Regions from separate parts of the Halomonas sp. PAMB 3232 genome, predicted to be linked through region 1. Evidence: predicted binding sites of a transcription regulator. Region 1 holds the regulator's gene; each other region holds the start of a gene.
What was found. The regulator sigma-54, encoded in region 1, starts transcription at its own class of promoters, with help from an activator protein. The targets are predictions, from matches to a motif close to TGGCACNNNNNTTGCTNT.

Region 1 (4,766 bases):
GCCGAAGCGGTACGCCTGATGGAAGATAGCCGTATCACGGCGCTGGCGGTCGTGGATGAACACGAGCGCCCGATCGGTGCCTTACACATGCACGACCTGCTCTCCAGCGGCGTGATTTGATCAACGTTTACCTTATTGATGATAACGGAGTCCCCATGGCCGTCCCCGACGCTCTCAACGACCGCCTTCGTAACGTTCGCCTGCTTGCCATCGACGTGGATGGCGTCATGACCGATGGACGCCTCTATTTCCAGGCCGACGGCATCGAGATCAAGGCGTTTCACACCCAGGATGGACACGGGCTCAAACTGCTCAAACGCGCCGGCTTTCACGTTGCGCTGATTACCGGCCGCGACTCTCCCATGGTCAGCCAGCGCGCCGCCGCCCTCGGCATTACCCACGTCCACCAGGGGGTCGAGGACAAGCTCGCCACGCTTAAAGCGCTCTGCTCGCGGCTATCACTGGATCTCGATCAGGTGGCCTACTGCGGTGACGATCTGCCGGATCTCAAGTGCATCAAGCGCGCAGGCGTCGGCATCACCGTCCCCAACGCCCCGGACTATATGCACACCCACGCCGACTGGATCACCGATGCGCTCGGCGGCCACGGTGCGGTGCGCGAAATTTGCGACACGCTGCTGATGACCCAGGGCCACTGGGACGCGGTGATGGATACCTATCTTTAACATGACTACCTATCTTTAACATGACTACCTGTCTATAACCTTGCGGTCGCGATGATCGCGCGCAAGACTCACCGGCTCTCCTCGACGAAAGCCGCCCTTGAACCGACCCCGAGGTGACACGATGCCGGGCTCGACGGCAAGACGGATCAAAAAACGCCTTTGGCTTCCCGCCCTGGTCATCGCCCTGGGCGCCTGGCTTGTGTGGCTGGACCCGGGCGGCCCGGCGACGGTCGCGGTCGACCCGGACGTACAGCGCGAAGAGCCCGGCCACGTGCTCGAGAATGCAGGGCTTACGCTTTTCAACGACACCGGCGGGGTCTCTCAGCGCCTCGATACGCCGCGGCTGGTGCATACGCCCCAGCGCGCGCTGACCGAAATCGAGGCGCCGCGGGCAACGCTTTACGACAGTGAGCAGCGTCAATGGCTTGCCAGCGCCGATCATGGCACGCTGCAAAACGAGCGCCAGACGCTGATCCTGGAAGGCAATGCCCGGCTGCTCGCCCCGGACGAGGGCTGGCAGCTCGATACCGAGCGCCTACACTACGAGGGTCTCGAGCGCCACGCCTATACCGAGGCGCCCGCACTTTTGCAGCAGCCGCCCCAACGTATGAGTGCCGAGCGCATGGACGTCTGGCTCGATGAAAGCCAGGTACGCCTGAGCGACAACGTGCGCGGCACGCATCCGCCGGTTCAAGCGCAACAAGCCGCCGACCCGACACCCCAGGACCCTACCGTTTCGGATTCCACCTTGCAGGAGTAGTTATGCACGCTTATTTACGAATCGCACTGCTGAGCCTGGCGCTGCCGCTGACCGCCCAGGCGCAAACCAGCCAGGCGCCCGTCGAAGTGGAAGCCGACCGGCTCGACCTCGACCAGCGTGCGGGCACCGCGGTCTATTCCGGCAACGTCAACATTCGCCAGGGCGAGATGCAGATTCGCGGCGACCGCGTCGAAATCACGCGCAACGATGCCGGCGAGCTCTCCCAGGCGACCGCCACCGGCGAGCGCGCCTATCTTCGCAACCAGCTCGAAAATGAGCCGGCGCCCATGGAGGGTTGGGCGCGACGCATCGTTTACCACGTCAGCGAGCGCCGGGTCGAGCTGATCGATCAGGCCGAGCTCACCCAGCGCAGCGACCGCTTTCGTGGCGGGCGGCTGGAGTATTTTATCGACCGCGAAGTGGTTCAGGCGCGCTCCGACGTCAGCGGTGGCGACAACCAGCGCATCCGCATGACGCTGCAGCCCGCGCAATAGGAGAGTCATCGTGTCGAGCACCCAACCTGAAGCGATCAAGACGCTTCACGCCCGCCACCTGGCCAAAAGCTACAAGCGTCGCCGGGTGGTCAAGGATATCAATCTGGAGATCACCCAGGGCAGCGTCGTGGGCCTGCTTGGCCCTAACGGGGCGGGCAAGACGACCTCGTTTTACATGATCGTGGGGCTGGTCAAGGCGGATGCCGGAAGCGTAGGTATCGACGAGCTGGATTTGACCCGGGCACCGATGCACGAGCGCGCCATCGCCGGCATCGGCTATCTGCCCCAGGAGGCATCGATCTTTAGAAAGCTCTCGGTGGCCGACAACATCATGGCCATTCTGGAGACGCGCAAGGAGCTGGACCGCCCTGCCCGCCAGGCGCGCCTGGAGCAGCTGCTGGAAGATTTTCACATCACCCACATTCGCGACAACCTGGGGATGAGCCTCTCCGGCGGCGAGCGCCGCCGCGTGGAAATCGCCCGGTCGCTGGCCACTGACCCGGCCTTCATCCTGCTCGACGAACCCTTCGCCGGGGTGGATCCAATTTCCGTCGGCGAGATCAAGTCGATCATCCTTGCGCTCAAGGCGCGCCATATCGGCGTGTTGATCACCGACCACAACGTCCGTGAAACGCTGGATATCTGCGACATCGCCTATATCGTCGGCGACGGCCATATCATCGCAAGCGGCGACGCCGACGCCATTCTTGGCGATCAAAAGGTGCGCGAGGTCTATCTGGGCGCAGATTTTCGCCTCTAACCCGGTGACAACCATAAAGTTCCGGGTAGTGGCATATTTATTGCACTTGCGTCGAACCCCGTCTCGCTCTAGTGTGGAGCTTTACGAGTAACGAGTGGTTCTTCGATGGTCATGAAAGCTTCTCTACAGCTGCGCGTCGGTACGCAGCTGACCATGACACCGCAGCTGCAGCAGGCGATCGCCCTGCTGCAGCTCTCGACGTTGGACCTGCGCCAGGAGATCCAGCAGGCGCTCGACGCCAACCCGCTTTTAGAGCAGGAAGACGAATTCGGCGAAGAGACAACCCAGGAGACGCCAGAAACCGAGTGGGAAGAGAGCATCCCCCAGGAGCTTGCCACCGACAGCGAATGGTCCGACACCTACCAGGACATGGCCGCCGGTGGCAGCGGCGAAGGCCCGGATTTCGAGCGCCAGGCCGCTGGCCAAAGCCTTCAGGGGCATCTGTTGTGGCAGTTGGCGATGACGGATACCAGCCCACGAGACCATGCCATTGCCGAAAGCCTGATCGACGCGCTGGATGCCAACGGCTACCTGACCCAGCCGCTTAACGACATTCGCGAAGGCCTCAAGGCCCAGGGCCTGGACGGCCTGAGCCAGCGGGAGGTGGAAAACGTGCTGCTGCGCGTGCAGCAGTTCGAGCCCACCGGCGTGTTCGCCCGCGATCTGCGCGAGTGTCTGCTGCTACAGCTGGCAGCGCTTGCCGACAATACCCCGCTGCTGATGCAGGCCCGGCGCCTGGTGCGTCAGTTTCTGGAAGCGCTGGGCAAGAACGACCTGCGCCTGTTGAAACGCCGCCTCAGCCTCGATGACGAGCAGCTCGACGACGTCGTCCGGCTGATTCGAAGCCTCGACCCGCGCCCGGGCAGCGCCTTTGGTGCCACCAACCAAAGCTACATCACCCCGGATCTGGTGGTCCGTCACGACCAGGAAGGCTGGCATCTCGAGCTCAATCCGGAGGCGCTGCCCAAGCTTCGCGTTCAGCCGGACTACGCCAGCCTCATCAAGCGCGCCGACAAGAGCCAGGACAATCAGTTCTTGAAAGAACACCTGCAGGAGGCGCGCTGGCTGATCAAGAGCCTGTCGAGTCGAAACGACACCCTTTTGCGCGTTGGCCGCGAAATCATCGCTCGCCAGATCGGTTTTCTGGAGCGCGGCGAAGAAGCGATGAAACCGTTGATTCTCGCCGACATCGCCGAAGCGGTGGAGATGCACGAGTCGACGATCTCGCGGGTCACGACGCAAAAATATATTCACACGCCCCGCGGCGTATTCGAGCTCAAGTACTTTTTCTCGAGCCAGGTGAGCGGTCAGGACGGCGGCGACAGCCACTCCAGCACCGCGATCCGCGCCCGGCTCAAAAAACTGATTCAAGACGAAACGCCAGGCAAGCCGCTATCGGACAGCCATTTGGTCACGCTACTTGAGGCCAACGGCATCAACGTGGCCAGGCGCACCGTGGCCAAATACCGCGAAGCGATGGGCATTCCCTCCTCCAGTGAGCGGCGCCGTTTACGTTAAACGGGAAACTTGCCGGCAGGGCTTTGCAATGGCGGAAAAAGGGTTACAATCGAAGGACAGTCCTGGATTAGGAGTACGTCGATGCAAGTGAACATTACCGGTCATCACCTGGAACTGACAGACGCCCTGCGTGACTACGTCAACGAGAAACTCGAGCGTATCGAACGCCACTACGACAACATCACCACCGTGCAGGTGACGCTGTCGATCGAAAAGGAGCGTCAGCAGGCCGCCTGCACGCTGCATGCTTCGGGCGCCGACGTACACGCCGAAGCCGAGGACAATGATATGTATGCCGCCATCGACGCCCTGGCCGACAAGCTCGACCGCCAACTGGTAAAACACAAGGAAAAAGCACAGGCCCGCGCCCAGGGCGCTGGCGTGCGTTAATTCGATGACCCTGGAAACCATACTCCCCCCGGAGCGCGTGCTGTTCGACGTCCCCGGGGGCAGCAAAAAACGGGTGCTGGAGTTCTTCAGCACGTTCATCGCTCAAAACACACCGAGCCTGGATAGTCAGGAAGTCTTCAGCCGGCTGGTCGGTCGTG
Region 2 (4,766 bases), 210 kb from region 1:
GCGATAATGCGCCAATCATTGCCGACGGCACGAATATCCTGAATATCGAGGCGCTTTTGGTCCGCCATTTCGCTCAACCCCTGGAGGGCGAAAAGCGGTCGCGCCTCGCCCCCGAGGAGCGTCGGCGCGACAAATAGCTGCAGCTCGTCGATGAGCCCTGCATCGAGCAGGGAGCCTGCCAGGGTCGCGCCGGTTTCGACCAGCACTTCGTTGACATCATACTCGCTCGATAAAAAGCCGAGCATATCAGAAAGCGACACCCGCCCCGCCTTCACGGCGGGCATGACGTGAATGCGCGCCCCCGCCGCTTCGAGTTTTAGGCGCTTCTCTTCACTATGCGCGTCGGTCGTGATCACCAGCGTCTGGCCCGGCTCCTGCAGGCAGGCCGCGGCCAGCGGCAGGCGAAGCGTGGAGTCCATGATCACGCGAAGCGGCTGGCGGGTCACGACCGTCTCGGCGTTCTCCAGGCCCAGCTGCTCGGCGCGAACCGTCAGGCGAGCGTCGTCCAGAATGATCGACTCGACGCCGCTCAAAATGGCGCTCGAACGCGCGCGCAGTCGCTGTACCTGGCGCCGGGCCTCGGGCCCGGTGATCCACTGCGACTCGCCGGAGCCCATGGCGGTGCGCCCATCCAGGCTCATCGCCATTTTCAGGCGCACGAAGGGCACACCGCGCTGCATGCGTGAGACGAACCCCGGGTTGAGCGCGCGGGCGTCCGCCTCTAAAAGCCCCACATCGACCCGAATGCCCGCGGCTTTCAGGCGCTCGATACCGCGCCCGGCCACTTTCGGGTTGGGGTCGACCATGGCCACGACCACGCGCGCCACGCCGGCCTCGACCAGCGCCTCGGCGCAAGGCCCGGTGCGCCCGGTATGCGAACAGGGCTCGAGCGATACGAACGCTGTCGCGCCGCGCGCGTTGTCGCCGGCGGCGTTAAGCGCGTGCACCTCGGCGTGGGGTTCGCCGGCGCGCTCATGAAAGCCCTCGCCGACGACGCGGCCGTGCCCGCCCCCTTCATCGTTTTGAACGATCACGCAGCCGACCCGCGGGTTGGGGTCGGTGGTGTAAAGCCCCTTTTTGGCCAGCGTAATGGCGCGGGCCATGTGCACGTGGTCGGCGTTGGAAAACGGCGCGTCCATCAGCTCTCCTCGCGGGGCTTGCCGGCGTCGCTCCTGGGCCCCTGAGGCGCCAGGCGGTCGATCTCGGCGCGAAACTCGTCGAGATCCTGAAATTTGCGATAGACCGAGGCGAAGCGGATATAGGCCACCTGATCGAGCCCGCTGAGCGCGTTCATGACCGCCTCGCCGATATCGCGGGCGTTGACTTCACGATCACCCCGGGCGCGCAGCTGCTGGCGAATGCGCTCGACCGCCGCCTCGATCGCCTCGGCGCTGACCGGGCGCTTCTCAAGCGCACGCAGCATGCCGGCGCGCAGCTTGACCTCGTCGAAGCTCTCCCGCGAGCCGTCGGACTTCACCACCCGTGGCATGATCAGCTCGGCGGTTTCGTAGGTCGTGAAGCGCTCCTGGCAGCTGGCACACTGGCGGCGCCGGCGCACCTGGTCGCCGTCGGCCACCAGGCGCGAATCGGACACCCGCGTATCATGAGCACCACAAAAAGGGCAATGCATGGCCGTTCACCTATGGTTGAAGCAGCGGTTGAAGCAGCAGCTATGGTTAAAACAGTAATGGTTAAAGCAGTAAAAGACGCACCTATTAAGGTCAACGCGCACCGGAGCCTGCGCGTCGGTACCGATGCATGATTAAAAAAGCGCGCTGCCTGACGCGCTTTTTTAATCACGGGCGCTATAAAGCCGCGCTGACAGGCGCGGGCATAACCTAGCATTGTAACGATTTGGCACACAAGCTGCAGCGTTTGTGACAGTTTACCCGGAGGAGGCGCCATGACGCTTTTCGAACAGACACTTCACCGCTACCTGACTCACCTGTACGGCCACCGCGGCGGCGAAGTCACCCGGCGCATCAAGCAGCACCTGGAATACTATCGAAACGCACGTGAGCGCGGCGAAAGCCAGGACGGCACGCCGGTTGCCCGCGTGACCAGCACGCCCGCCGACGCACCACTTTGGAGCGAAAAGGATCAGTGGGTGATCAGCTACGGCGACTCGATCGTTCAAGGCGATACGGCGCCGCTGACCGTGCTGAGCGATTTTCTGCGCGCACGGTTAGGCGACTGCATCAGCGGCGTTCACGTGCTGCCATTTTTTCCCTGGAGTAGCGACGACGGCTTTTCGGTCATCCATTACCGTGAGGTCAACCCGGCGCTAGGCGATTGGTCGCACATTCGCGAGCTTGCCAGCCACTTCGACCTGATGGGGGACCTAGTGCTCAACCACGTTTCCCGCGAGTCGCTCTGGTTCGTCGACTACCTGACCGGCAGCCTCCCCGGGCGCGACTTTTTCATCGAGGTCGACCCGGAAACCGATGTCTCCCAGGTGACCCGCCCGCGTAGCAGTCCGCTGTTGGTGCCCGTGGCCACCCGCCGGGGTACGCGCCATCTATGGGCCACGTTTTCCGATGACCAGATCGACCTTAATTTTGAGAACCCGGACGTGCTGCTCGAATTCGTCGGTATTCTGCTTTTTTACCTGCTGCAGGGCATCCGCATCATTCGCCTCGACGCGGTGGCCTTTCTGTGGAAACGTCTGGGCACGAACTGCATTCATCTTCCCGAAACCCATACGGTCGTGCGGCTATTGCGTGCGATCGTCGACGAAATAGCGCCGGGAACGCTACTCATCACCGAAACGAACGTACCTCACGCCGAAAACATCAGCTACTTCGGCCTCGACCGGCTGGCGCCGGGCGCCCCGGAGCGCGCAAGCGCCGCAGACGAGGCGCACATGGTCTACCAGTTCGCCCTGCCGCCGCTTCTACTTCACACCCTGACCCGCGGCGAAACCGCGACCATGCAGGCCTGGCTTGCGAGTCTGCCGCCGCTGCCCGATAACTGCACCTACCTGAACTTCACCGCCAGCCACGACGGCATCGGCGTGCGACCGCTGGAAGGTTTGCTGCCGGATCACGAGCGCGACGCGCTGTTGGAGCTGATGCACCGCTTTGGCGGCTTCGTCAGTATGCGCAGCAACCCGGACGGCACCGACACCGCCTACGAAATCAACATCACCTGGTTCGAGGCGATGCGCGGCACCCGGCGCGGACCAGATCCCTGGCAGATCGCTCGCTTTCTTTGCAGCCAGGCGATCATGCTCACGCTCCAGGGTATTCCCGCGCTTTACATTCACACGCTGACCGGCTCGCTCAACGATCATGAGGGCGTCGAGCGAAGCGGGCGGCTGCGCTCGATCAACCGCCACCGCTGGTCGCTCGATGAGCTCGACCTGCTGCTCGAAAGCCCGACCACGCCGACCCATGATATATTCTTCGCGCTGCAAGAATTTCTGCGCCAGCGCCGCATTGAGCCCTGTTTTCACCCGGCGGCGGCCCAGCAGGTGTTGGCCACTCCCGACAACCTGCTGGCGATCAATCGCGGTCCGCTCGAGGATGGCCGCACGCTGCTGGCGCTGTTCAACGTGACCGACCAGCCCGCCCCGCTGGGTGACGGCGGTTCAGAGCTCGCGCAAGCGCTCGACGCGCACCAGTGGCGCTTATTGGCCGATGCCACGCCCTGGACGCCGGAAAACGCCCTGCCGCCCTACGCCGTTCGCTGGCTGGTGAGCGACGGCGGTTGAGGTGATATGGATCGAGACGATGAACCCGCCCGCTTTTCCACTCACACAAGAGACTCACCATGGCGACTTTTAGCAAGACCGCCTCAATCGCCGCGCTAACGCTTGCCGTTCTCGCCACCCCCGTCGGCGCCGCGCCGCTACCCGCCCCGATCGAGGCGCTCAAGGCTCAAGGCATCGCCATTCACGAGCGCATCGACGCGCCCGGCGGGCTGACGGGCTTTGGCGCGAGCCGCCAGGGCCAGGAGATGATCGTCTACCTGACGCCGGATGGCGAGCACGCCGTGGTCGGCACGCTTTTCGACTCAAGCGGCGAGAACCTGACCGAGGCGCAGCTCGAGGCCGCGGTTCGGGTGCCGCTGGAGGCGCAGACCTGGCAGCGCCTGGCGCAGAGCCACTGGATTCAGGACGGCGATGTCGACGCCCCGCGCACGCTCTACATGTTCACCGATGCCAACTGCACCTACTGCAAGCGGCTGTGGCGCCAAACGCGCCCCTGGGTCGAGGCCGGTCAGGTGCAGATTCGTCATATCATGGTCGGCATTCTGGCACCCACGAGCCCGGCGCTTGCGGCCACGATACTGGCCGCCGAGGACCCCACCGCCGCACTGACGGCCCACAGCGAAGGCGAGCCGCTCGAACCCGGCGCCCAGGCCATCGAGATCGAGGAGCAGGTCTACGCCAACAACCAGCTCTTCGAAGGGCTGGGCCTGGTCGCCACGCCCACGACCGCCTTTCAGCGCCAAACCGAAGAGGGGCATACACGCCTGGATCGTATCGAGGGCTTGCCGAGCGAGCAGCGTCTGATCGAGATGATGGGTGGTGAGGCGCCCTAAGCCGCCCCGGTGCTCTTTCAGCTGCACCGAAGCCGATTCCACTACGACTAAAGAGTACCCACTCGCTTCTCATGCGCCCCTCGAGGAGGCCGATAAAAGACATATCAATAATAAAAGGATCTTCCATGAAGCGTTTAACAACGACACAAAAGCTTTGGGGCACACTGGCGGTGATTTGGGTATCGATGCTGCTTCTCGTGGGGTGGCTGGCCTGGGATAAC
Region 3 (4,766 bases), 1.3 Mb from region 1:
AGTGTCAAGGCGATATGATCCTTGCCCGTCGCCTCGTCCTCGAAGCCGTGCATGGTGAAGGTGGCCCAGGGCGTGGGGAGCCGACAAGCGGAAATGAAGCGGATGGTCACGGATTACCTCGCAAATCGACTGGAGCCGTCAACGATGTGAGTATCAAAGCGCGGTAGTCTATCAAAAAGGCGCGCCGGTCTCACGGCCTGCGCCGAGCCGGCTATCCCACAGTGCACCACCTCGCCTACAATAGGGCAAATTTCTCAAGAGCAGGCGTTTATGTCTTCCTTTGCGACTCCCCCTCCCTTGCACAACGACCGCTTTCTTCGTGCGCTCGCCAAAGAGCCGGTCGACCGCACCCCGGTGTGGATGATGCGCCAGGCCGGACGCTACCTGCCGGAGTACCGCGAGCGCCGCGCCCAGGCGGGCAGCTTCATGGATCTGTGCCGCAACCAGGAGTTCGCCTGCGAGGTCACGCTGCAGCCGCTGGAGCGCTTCCCGCTGGACGCGGCCATCCTGTTCTCCGACATTCTGACCATCCCTGACGCCATGGGTCTGGGGCTCTATTTCGAAACCGGCGAAGGGCCCAAGTTTAAAAAGACCGTGCGCACTCCGGAAGAAGTCGCCGCGCTGAGCGTGCCCAACGCCGAGCGCGACCTTGATTACGTGATGCGCGCGGTCTCCACCATCCGCCGCGAATTAAACGGCCGCATGCCCCTGATCGGCTTTTCCGGCAGCCCCTGGACGCTGGCCACCTACATGGTCGAAGGCGGCTCGAGCAAGGATTTTCGCCACCTGAAAACCATGCTCTACGACACCCCGGACACCATGCATCAGCTGCTGGATACGCTGGCCCACGCGGTGACCGACTACCTCAACGCCCAGATTCGCGCCGGCGCCCAGGCGGTGCAGATCTTCGACACCTGGGGCGGCTCGCTCTCCACGCCCGCCTATCTCGAGTTCTCGCTGCGCTACATGGAGCAGATCGTTTCGGGTCTGATTCGCGAGCACGAAGGCCGCCGGGTGCCGGTGATCCTGTTCACCAAGAACGGCGGGCAGTGGCTCGAGGACATCGCCTGCGCCGGCTCTGACGCGGTGGGGCTCGATTGGACCACAGAGCTAAGTGACGCCCGCGCGCGTATCGGCCACAAGGTGGCGCTTCAGGGCAATCTCGACCCCAACGTGCTCTTCGCCCGCCCGTCCGCCATTCGCGCCGAGGTCGCGCGGGTGCTGGAGAGTTACGGCCATGGGCCGGGCCATGTATTCAACCTGGGCCACGGCATCAGCCAGTTTACCAACCCGGATAACGTGAGCGCCTTCATGGAGGCGCTTCACGAACTCAGTCCGCAGTATCACCAGAACGACACCGGAGACGTTCGATGAGCGATTTCAATCAGGACCAATGGTTTACCGAAGTATTCGACAGTCACGGCAGCGCCTTTTCGATGAAGATCACCGAGAAGCTTTGGGACGTGCAGAGTGACTATCAACACCTCGAGGTGTACGCCACCGAAACCTACGGCAACCTGATGGTGCTGGACGGCTGCGTGATGCTGACCGACCGCGACAACTTCCTCTACCACGAAATGATCGCTCACCCGGCGCTCTTTACTCACAAAGACCCGAAGCGCGTGGTGATCATCGGCGGCGGCGACTGCGGCACGCTCAAGGAAGTACTGCGCCACGAAGGCGTCGAGAAGGTTACCCAGATCGATATCGACGAGGAAGTCACTAAAGCTTCCGAGCGCTTTTTTCCGGCGCTGGTCGAGTCCAATAGTGACCCGCGTGCCGAGCTTCTGTTCGCCGACGGCGTGAAGTGGGTCAATGACGCCGAGGACGAAAGCATCGATGTCCTGATCATCGACTCCACCGACCCGGTCGGCCCGGCGGAAGGGCTGTTCAAGACCGACTTTTTGAAGCGCTGCCACCGGATTCTCAAGCCCGGCGGCGTGCTGGTGCAGCAAAGCGAGTCGCCGCTTTATCACTCGGGCTCGATCATTCGCGAGCTGCGCACGGACATGCAGGCGGCAGGGTTTGAAAGCGTGGCGACCCTCCCCTTCCCGCAGCCGGTCTATCCGTCCGGCTGGTGGAGCGTGACGCTGGCCGGCAAGGGGGCAAGCGTTGAAACCTTCCGTGAAGAGGCTGCCGCAGGCCACGAAATGCCGCTACAGTACTACACGGTAGAGGCTCATCGCGGCGCCCTGGCGCTGCCGCCGTTCATGCGCGCCGCCTTCGCCTAACGCTCATCGAGCGGCCAAAACGTTGACGAGACCGGGCACTGCCCGGTCTTTTTGATGGTATTTGTAGATCGCGCGACTTTCCAATCAGAGGGAGCAATAACAATGAACAAACACCATCGATGCAGCGGTATGGCCGGCGTGCTGGCCGCGGCGCTGTTACTCCCGGGCCTGGCCCAGGCCAATACGCTGGAGACGGTCAAGGAGCGCGGGTCGCTGCGCTGCGGGGTCAACGCCGCCCAGCCCGGCTTTTCGGCGCTGGACGACGAGGATACCTACCGGGGGCTGGATACCGACATCTGCCGGGCGGTGGCCGCCGCCGCGCTTGGCGAAGGCGCACGCGTCGAGTTCGTGCCGCTCGATTCCGTCGAGCGCTTCGCCGCGCTCCAGTCCGGTGAAGTCGACGTGCTGGCTCGCACCACGACCTGGACCTCGAGTCGCGACACGACCCTTGGCCTTCACTTCACCGGGGTGAGCTACTTCGATGGTCAGGCGTTCATGGTGGCAAGCGACCTGGGGGTGCAAAGCGCGCGCGAACTCGACGGGGCGGCGGTGTGCACCCAGTCCGGCACCACCAGCGAGCTCAACCTGGCCGACTACTTTCGCCGCCACGACATGACCTTCGAAGCAGTGGTCTTCGACGCCCCGGAACAGTCGATCATCGGCTTCGAGGAGGGCCGCTGCGACGTGCTGAGCTCGGACTCTTCGCAGCTCTACGCCCAGCGCATGCAGCTTCGTGATCCGGACATGGCGGTGGTGCTGCCCGAGGTCATCTCGAAAGAGCCGCTGGGGCCGGCGGTGCGCCAGGGCGACGATCAGTGGTTCAACATCGTCAAGTGGTCGCTCTATGCCATGCTCAACGCCGAGGAACTGGGCGTGAGCCAAACCAACGTCGATGACATGCTCGATGACGAAAGCCCTGAGGTAATGCGCCTACTGGGCCGCGACGGCGATTTTGGCGAGGGCATGGGACTTGACGCCGACTGGGCCTATCAAATCATCAAGCAGGTCGGCAACTACGCCGACGCCTTCGATCGCAACGTTGGCACGGGTTCACCGTTTAATATCGGCCGCGGGCTAAACGCGCTGTGGAAAGATGGCGGTGTGCAGTACGCCCCGCCCATTCGCTAGGCGCGCCGGCGCTATTTGGCTGTTTTTGCTCGACGAATTTCAAACAAACGTTTGGAAGCCGCACCAAAAGAGAGCGATGCGTAGCCGATTCCGCACCGTTTTACACCACCACTTTGGTCATAACGTTGGCGCTTTTGCGTTGAAAAGCGCTGAATGAGTCGCCAGGTCCTTTCTGGCATCTTCCTTGCTAGCGTTAGAGGTGTCATGCACTACCGGCATGTATAACGATATTCAAATAACAGGACGGGAAACACCATGTTCAATAAGAAAAACGCGGTACTGCTGGCCTCTGCCGGCGCTCTTACCCTATCCGGTGTCGCGAGCGTTCAGGCGGACGTATTGGAAGATACGCGCTCACGAGGCGCCGTGCAGTGTGGCGTGAGCGATGGCCTGCCGGGGTTCTCCGCCCCCAACGATAGCGGCGAGTGGCAGGGGCTCGACGTCGATATCTGCCGCGCCGTGGCCGCCGCGGTGCTGGGCGATGCCGACGCGGTCAACTACATTTCCCTCAACGCCGTCGAGCGCTTCACCGCGCTTCAGTCCGGCGAGGTCGACGTGCTGTCGCGTAACACCACTTGGACCACCACCCGCGACACGACACTCGGCCTCAACTTCGCCGGCGTCACCTTCTACGACGGTATCGGCTTCATGGTCAACCGCGATCTGGGGCTCAATGACGCCAGCGAACTCGACGGCGCGGCGATCTGCATTCAGTCTGGCACCACCACCGAGCTCAACGTGGCGGACTACTTTCGCGCCAACGACATGGCGTTCGACCCGATCGTTTTCGACACCTCCGAGCAGACCGTGGGCGGCTTTCAGTCCGGGCGCTGCGACGTGCTGACCTCCGACTCCTCTCAGCTGGCGGCCCTGCGCATCCAGCTCGACGACCCGGACGGCGCGGTGATCCTGCCGGACATCATCTCGAAAGAGCCGCTGGGCCCGGTGGTGCGCCAGGGCGATGACACCTGGTTCAACATCGTCAAGTGGTCGCTGTTCGCAATGCTCAACGCCGAGGAGTACGGCATCACCTCTGAAAACATCGACGACATGATGGACAGTGAAAATCCGGACGTCGCGCGTATCCTGGGTCAGGACGGTAACTACGGCGAAGGCATGGGCCTTGAAGCCGACTGGGCCTACAACATCATCAGCCAGGTCGGTAACTACGCCGAAAGCTACGACCGTAACGTCGGCATGGATTCCCCGCTCGAGATCGAACGCGGCGTCAACGCGCTGTGGAACCAGGGCGGCTTCCACTACGCACCGCCGATTCGCTAAGCGTCTCGCACTACCCGGCCCGCCGCGCATCGCCCGGCGGGCCGTTTGATCGATTCTGCCGTATCGCGGAGACGCCTTCATGTCAGCAAGACCAACCGCTCGCCCGGGGGGCCACAAGCCCCCCTT
Region 4 (4,766 bases), 1.7 Mb from region 1:
GGGCATAGCTTAGCGCGGCCATCAGCACGCCGACCAGCGGCGGCAACAGCGGCGAGAAGTAGGCCGCCGCGGCGCCAATGGCGTAGGCGGTGAGGCCCCGGCGATCGAAAGCGGGCAGGTTGGCATCGATCAGGGCCGGGTAGCGGCCCCGATGCTTGAGCCAGAAGTCCGCCATGATCACTCCACCCATTGGCGGAATGAAGGTGCCGAGCAGCACCAGAAATGGAATCAGATAATTGTACATGCCGCCGACGGCCAGCACGGTGCCAATCGCCGCCCCTGCCACGGTCACCGTGCGTCGCCGGTCGGTGCGGACCAGGTTACACCCGGCCACGGCGAAGTTGTAGATGGTGTTGTCCTGAGTGGTCCAGATATTGAGAAACAGCATCAGCACCGCAATCGATACGAACCCCTGGGCGATCAGCACGTCGACGATGTCCGCCTGCTGGTAAATCATCGCGCCAAGCGCCCCGGTCAGCACCATCAGCCCGTTACCGACCAGAAAGGCCAGCAGCGTGGCGATGACCGCCACGCGCGGGCTTTTGGCGAAGCGGCTCCAGTTGGTTGCCTGGGTGCCGCCGCTGATGAAGGTGCCGATGATGACCGTGACCGCCGCGGCCACGTTCATGCTCTCGCTCGGCGTTTGGCGGGCAAGACCGGCAAAGCCGCCCACGTCGACCAGCCCGGCGGCCAGGCTCAGCAGAATGAAAACCATCATGGCCGGCACAGCAACGCGCGATAGCCAGTCCATGCCGCGGTAGCCGATCATCGCGGTGATGCAGAAACCGAACCCAAAAAGCACCATAAGAGGGATTTCCATCCATTCTTGCATCCCGGTGGTGCGTACCAGCACGACGGCGATGGTGGCCGTGCCCCAGGCGTACCAGCCGATCTGCGTAAAACCGAGAATGAAATCCGACAGCTTGCTGCCCTTCTCACCGAAGCAGAATCGGCCCATGAGCACGGCGTTGAGCCCGCTCTTGCAGGCAATGTAGCCCAGTGCGGCGGCGTAGGCGCCGAGCAGCAGATTGCCCAGCAGCACGACCCACAAAAGTTGGCCAATGGGAAAGGCCTGACCAAGCGAGCCGCCGGCCCACATGGTGGCGGTGAAAAAGGTGAACCCCAGTAACACGACGGACGTAGAGAGAAGCCCCTTACGGGCGCTGGCGGGCACCTCGCGCAGGGGGTAGTCGGATGTTTGCATGCTCAAGACCTCGTGACGGCGCATCGCGCGCGTTGCGGTAAACCTTGAATGAAGCAATAAACAGGCCAGTTGAGCGTTTTCTAATGAGCTGCGAGGTGGTTGGCTTCGGTCGCGTTGGGCGGGGCAAAAAAACGCCCCCTTGCAGGGAGGGGGCGGGGGGCGTTCAAGGTTATATGGCTTAAAGGATCGAGACTCAGGACGCCGGCGCGGTGCCCAGCGCGCTCACCACTTCGTCGATCTGAAGCGACAGACTCTGCAGGCCGCCGCCGGAAAGATACCAAAGCGCCGGCGAGAGCACGGCGACCTCGGCATTGGCGGCGCCGGCCTCTTCGAGCTGCTGGCGCAGTTCGTCGGCATCGAGCGGCTGCTGGCCGATGGCGGCGCTGCGGTCGATGATCAGCAGGCGCTCCGGGTCGATCTCGGCGATCGCTTCTGGCGAGAGCCGCGTGAAGCTGCGCTCACCGAAGGTTTCGGCCTCGACGCCGTCCGGCATCGCCTGCTTCTCGACGCCCAGCAGCTCGTGAATCACCGGATGCTCGTTGAGCGAGTAGTTACCGTCATTATGAGTCACGACCAGCGTGCGCGGGGCATCGGCAAGCGCTTCACGCTGGGTCTCGATCTCATTGTGCAGCGTTTCGAGGGCATCTTCGGCCTCGCTCTCAAGGCCCGCGTGTTCGGCTAGGGTGCGCACGTTGTCATCGAAGGCGGCGAGGTAGTCGTCGCCGGTCAGGCCCGCGTCGAACAGCGGCGCGATCGCCTCTAACGCCTCCTTGTGCTCGCCCTGACGGCCGGTATAGACGATCAGCGTCGGCTCGCTCTCGGCCAGCGCGTCGAGATCCGGCGTTTTCAAACCGCCGATATCGGTGTAGTCGCCCTCTTCCAGGCTCGACAGGTAGCCGGGCATGGTCTGTTTGGGATAGCCGACCACCTGATCGCTGGCGCCCAGCGCGATCAGCGTGTCCAGGCTGCCCAGATCGAACAGCGCGAAGCGCTCCTCGGCGTGGGCGCCAGCGCTGACGGCGGCGGCCAGAAGCGAGGAAGTGGCGAGCGCTGATTTCATGGCGATTTTCTTCATGACATTCCCTTTTTTGAGAAGATGTTTTATATGAGATTTATTATCATATTAGCAATGGTTAGGCATTGTCACTTTTTTTCAGAACGGAGGCTTTTAAAACAAACGCTTTCAACACGTAAGCGTTCAATACAGAAGCTTTCGATACGAACGCTTTCAAAAGAGGTAGCCGTGATCGCCAGATAAATTGAAATGTTATATTATATTTATTTAAGGCCGTGCCCGCACTCCTTGCGGTCACAACCACAACCTGGCAGGGAGAACCCGGGTGGCATCCGTACTTTTCGAACATATCGAAGCGCTTCAAGGCGAGCGCGAGTGGGGCGATTTTCTGGACGCTGGCACTGGCATCAACTCGATCAACTGGGTGAGCGGGCTCGATACCACGCGCTGGACAGCGGTGACCGGCGCCGGCGGTATGGCGCAAAGTGTCGAGCGTGCCGTACAAGGAAAAAAACGGGAGCAGGACCGGCTGGTGCTGGGCAACTGGCAGGATCCGCGCTTTCTCGCCGACGAGCGTTTCGACACCGTGTTGGCGGACTACCTGCTCGGCGCCATCGATGGCTTCGCCCCCTACTGGCAGGACGAGCTGTTTCCCCGGCTCTGCGCGCTGACGAAAAAGCGGCTATACCTGGTGGGTCTCGAGCCCTACGTGCCGTTCGATGCGACCACCGCGTCGGGCAAGCTGGTGGTGGAGATCGGTCGGCTGCGCGATGCCTGCCTACTGCTGGCCGGCGAGCGCACCTACCGCGAGTACCCGAGTGCCTGGGTCGAACGTCAGCTCGACCGCGCCGGTTTCGAGGTCGTCGAGACCAAACGCTTCCCGATCCGCTACGGCAAGAAGTTCGTCGAGGGCCAGATGAAGATGTGCCGCCAGCGCATGGCGACGATCGCCGACCGTTACCTGGCCCAGGCGATGCTCAAGCACGTCGAGGATCTGGAGCGCCGCGCGCTTTCGCACATCGACATCGACGGCGGGCTCAGTCACGGCGCGGACTACGTGATGGTGGCCGAGCCGAAAAAAAGCGCCCCGCAGGGCGCTTGAGGCGTTTTACGTCTAACCGGCGGCCTTGAAGGGGTTTCGCGGGTCGTCGTCCCAAGCCAGAAAGCCCTTGCCGGTTTCCTGAGGCACCATGGTGATGCAGTTCTCCACCGGGCAGGTGATCTGGCACAGGTTGCAGCCCACGCACTCCTCGTCGATCACTTCATAGCGGCGCGCGCCGCCGGGCTCGGAGAGCTTGGCGATCGACTGGTGCGAGGTGTCCTCGCAGGCGATATAGCAGCGCCCGCACTCGATGCAGAGATCCTGGTCGATGTGGGCGATGGTCTTGAAGTTGATGTCCAGGTGTTTCCAGTCGGTGGTTTGCGGGATCGCCTTGCGCGAGAACGCCTCGACCGACGCGTAGCCTTTCTCCGCCATCCAGCGCGATAGGCCATCCTTCATCTCCTCGACGATGCGAAAGCCGTTGAGCATCGCTGCGGTGCAGACCTGCACGCTGCCCGCCCCGAGCGCAATGAACTCCGCCGCATCCCGCCAGCTCGAGATACCGCCGATGCCGGAAATGGGCAGCGCAGGGGTTTCGACGTCGCGGGCGATCTCGGCCACCATGTTCATGGCGATGGGCTTGACCGCGCTGCCGCAGTAGCCGCCGTGGGTGCTCTGGTGGCCCACGGTGGGCTTGGCGACCATGTTGTCGAGATCGATGCTGGTGATCGAGTTGATGGTGTTGATCAGCGACACCGCATCCGCCCCGCCGCGCAGCGCCGCCCGGGCACCCACGCGGATATCGGTGATGTTGGGGGTGAGCTTTACGATCACCGGCTTCGAGTAGTACTTCTTGCACCAGGCGGTGACCTGCTCGATGAGATCCGGGTTCTGGCCTACCGCCGCGCCCATGCCGCGCTCTGGCATGCCGTGGGGGCAGCCCAGATTCAGCTCGATGCCATCGGCGCCGGTGGCCTCGACCCGCGGCAGAATGTAGGCCCAGGACGCCTCGACGCAGGGCACCATGATCGAGACGATCAGCGCCCGGTCCGGCCACTCCTTTTTCACCTGGGTAATTTCGGCCAGGTTCACCTCCAGCGAACGGTCGGTGATCAGCTCGATATTGTTGAAACCGATCACCTCGCGGTTCTTGCCGTAGTGGGCGGAGTAGCGCGACGATACGTTCACCGCCGGCGGCTCTTCGCCAAGCGTCTTCCAGACCACGCCGCCCCAGCCGGCTTCAAACGCGCGCACCACGTTGTAGGCCTTGTCGGTAGGCGGCGCCGAGGCGAGCCAGAAGGGGTTGGGGGCCTTGATGCCGGCAAAGTTGACCGAGAGATCGACACCGTTGACCACGGCGTCGCCGCGCCCTTTCTTGCCGGGAAAGGCGAGGGGAGTGAAAGCGTTGGTGTTCATGCGGCCTCCTGACGCGCGATCAGCGCCTGGTGAATGGCGTGGGCGGCGAGCTTGCCGTGCTGCACGGCCTGCACGGTCAGATCCTGCCC

Region 2: the regulator sigma-54 is predicted to act here: its motif matches at 1,856-1,873, upstream of RN346_RS06225 (sugar phosphorylase).
Region 3: the regulator sigma-54 is predicted to act here: its motif matches at 3,533-3,550, upstream of RN346_RS01055 (amino acid ABC transporter substrate-binding protein).
Region 4: the regulator sigma-54 is predicted to act here: its motif matches at 1,255-1,272, upstream of codB (cytosine permease).

The regions. Positions count from the first base shown of each region.
Region 1 covers NZ_CP134865.1:1,576,928-1,581,693, reverse strand. Annotated here, with positions in the region: gene RN346_RS07145 (KpsF/GutQ family sugar-phosphate isomerase) at 1-120, shown strand, start outside; gene RN346_RS07140 (HAD family hydrolase) at 156-686, shown strand; gene lptC (LPS export ABC transporter periplasmic protein LptC) at 808-1,446, shown strand; gene lptA (lipopolysaccharide transport periplasmic protein LptA) at 1,449-1,940, shown strand; gene lptB (LPS export ABC transporter ATP-binding protein) at 1,975-2,700, shown strand; gene RN346_RS07120 (RNA polymerase factor sigma-54) at 2,806-4,218, shown strand; gene hpf (ribosome hibernation-promoting factor, HPF/YfiA family) at 4,300-4,608, shown strand; gene RN346_RS07110 (PTS sugar transporter subunit IIA) at 4,613-4,766, shown strand, end outside.
Region 2 covers NZ_CP134865.1:1,362,452-1,367,217, reverse strand. Annotated here, with positions in the region: gene ribD (bifunctional diaminohydroxyphosphoribosylaminopyrimidine deaminase/5-amino-6-(5-phosphoribosylamino)uracil reductase RibD) at 1-1,139, opposite strand, end outside; gene nrdR (transcriptional regulator NrdR) at 1,139-1,630, opposite strand; gene RN346_RS06230 (hypothetical protein) at 1,604-1,762, shown strand; gene RN346_RS06225 (sugar phosphorylase) at 1,904-3,712, shown strand; gene dsbG (thiol:disulfide interchange protein DsbG) at 3,772-4,545, shown strand; gene RN346_RS06215 (methyl-accepting chemotaxis protein) at 4,671-4,766, shown strand, end outside.
Region 3 covers NZ_CP134865.1:229,558-234,323, reverse strand. Annotated here, with positions in the region: gene ribA (GTP cyclohydrolase II) at 1-110, opposite strand, end outside; gene hemE (uroporphyrinogen decarboxylase) at 271-1,374, shown strand; gene speE (polyamine aminopropyltransferase) at 1,371-2,231, shown strand; gene RN346_RS01060 (amino acid ABC transporter substrate-binding protein) at 2,334-3,359, shown strand; gene RN346_RS01055 (amino acid ABC transporter substrate-binding protein) at 3,615-4,640, shown strand; gene RN346_RS01050 (amino acid ABC transporter permease) at 4,720-4,766, shown strand, end outside.
Region 4 covers NZ_CP134865.1:3,283,520-3,288,285, reverse strand. Annotated here, with positions in the region: gene codB (cytosine permease) at 1-1,204, opposite strand, end outside; gene RN346_RS15020 (ABC transporter substrate-binding protein) at 1,398-2,279, opposite strand; gene RN346_RS15015 (class I SAM-dependent methyltransferase) at 2,545-3,321, shown strand; gene preA (NAD-dependent dihydropyrimidine dehydrogenase subunit PreA) at 3,334-4,677, opposite strand; gene RN346_RS15005 (NAD(P)-dependent oxidoreductase) at 4,674-4,766, opposite strand, start outside.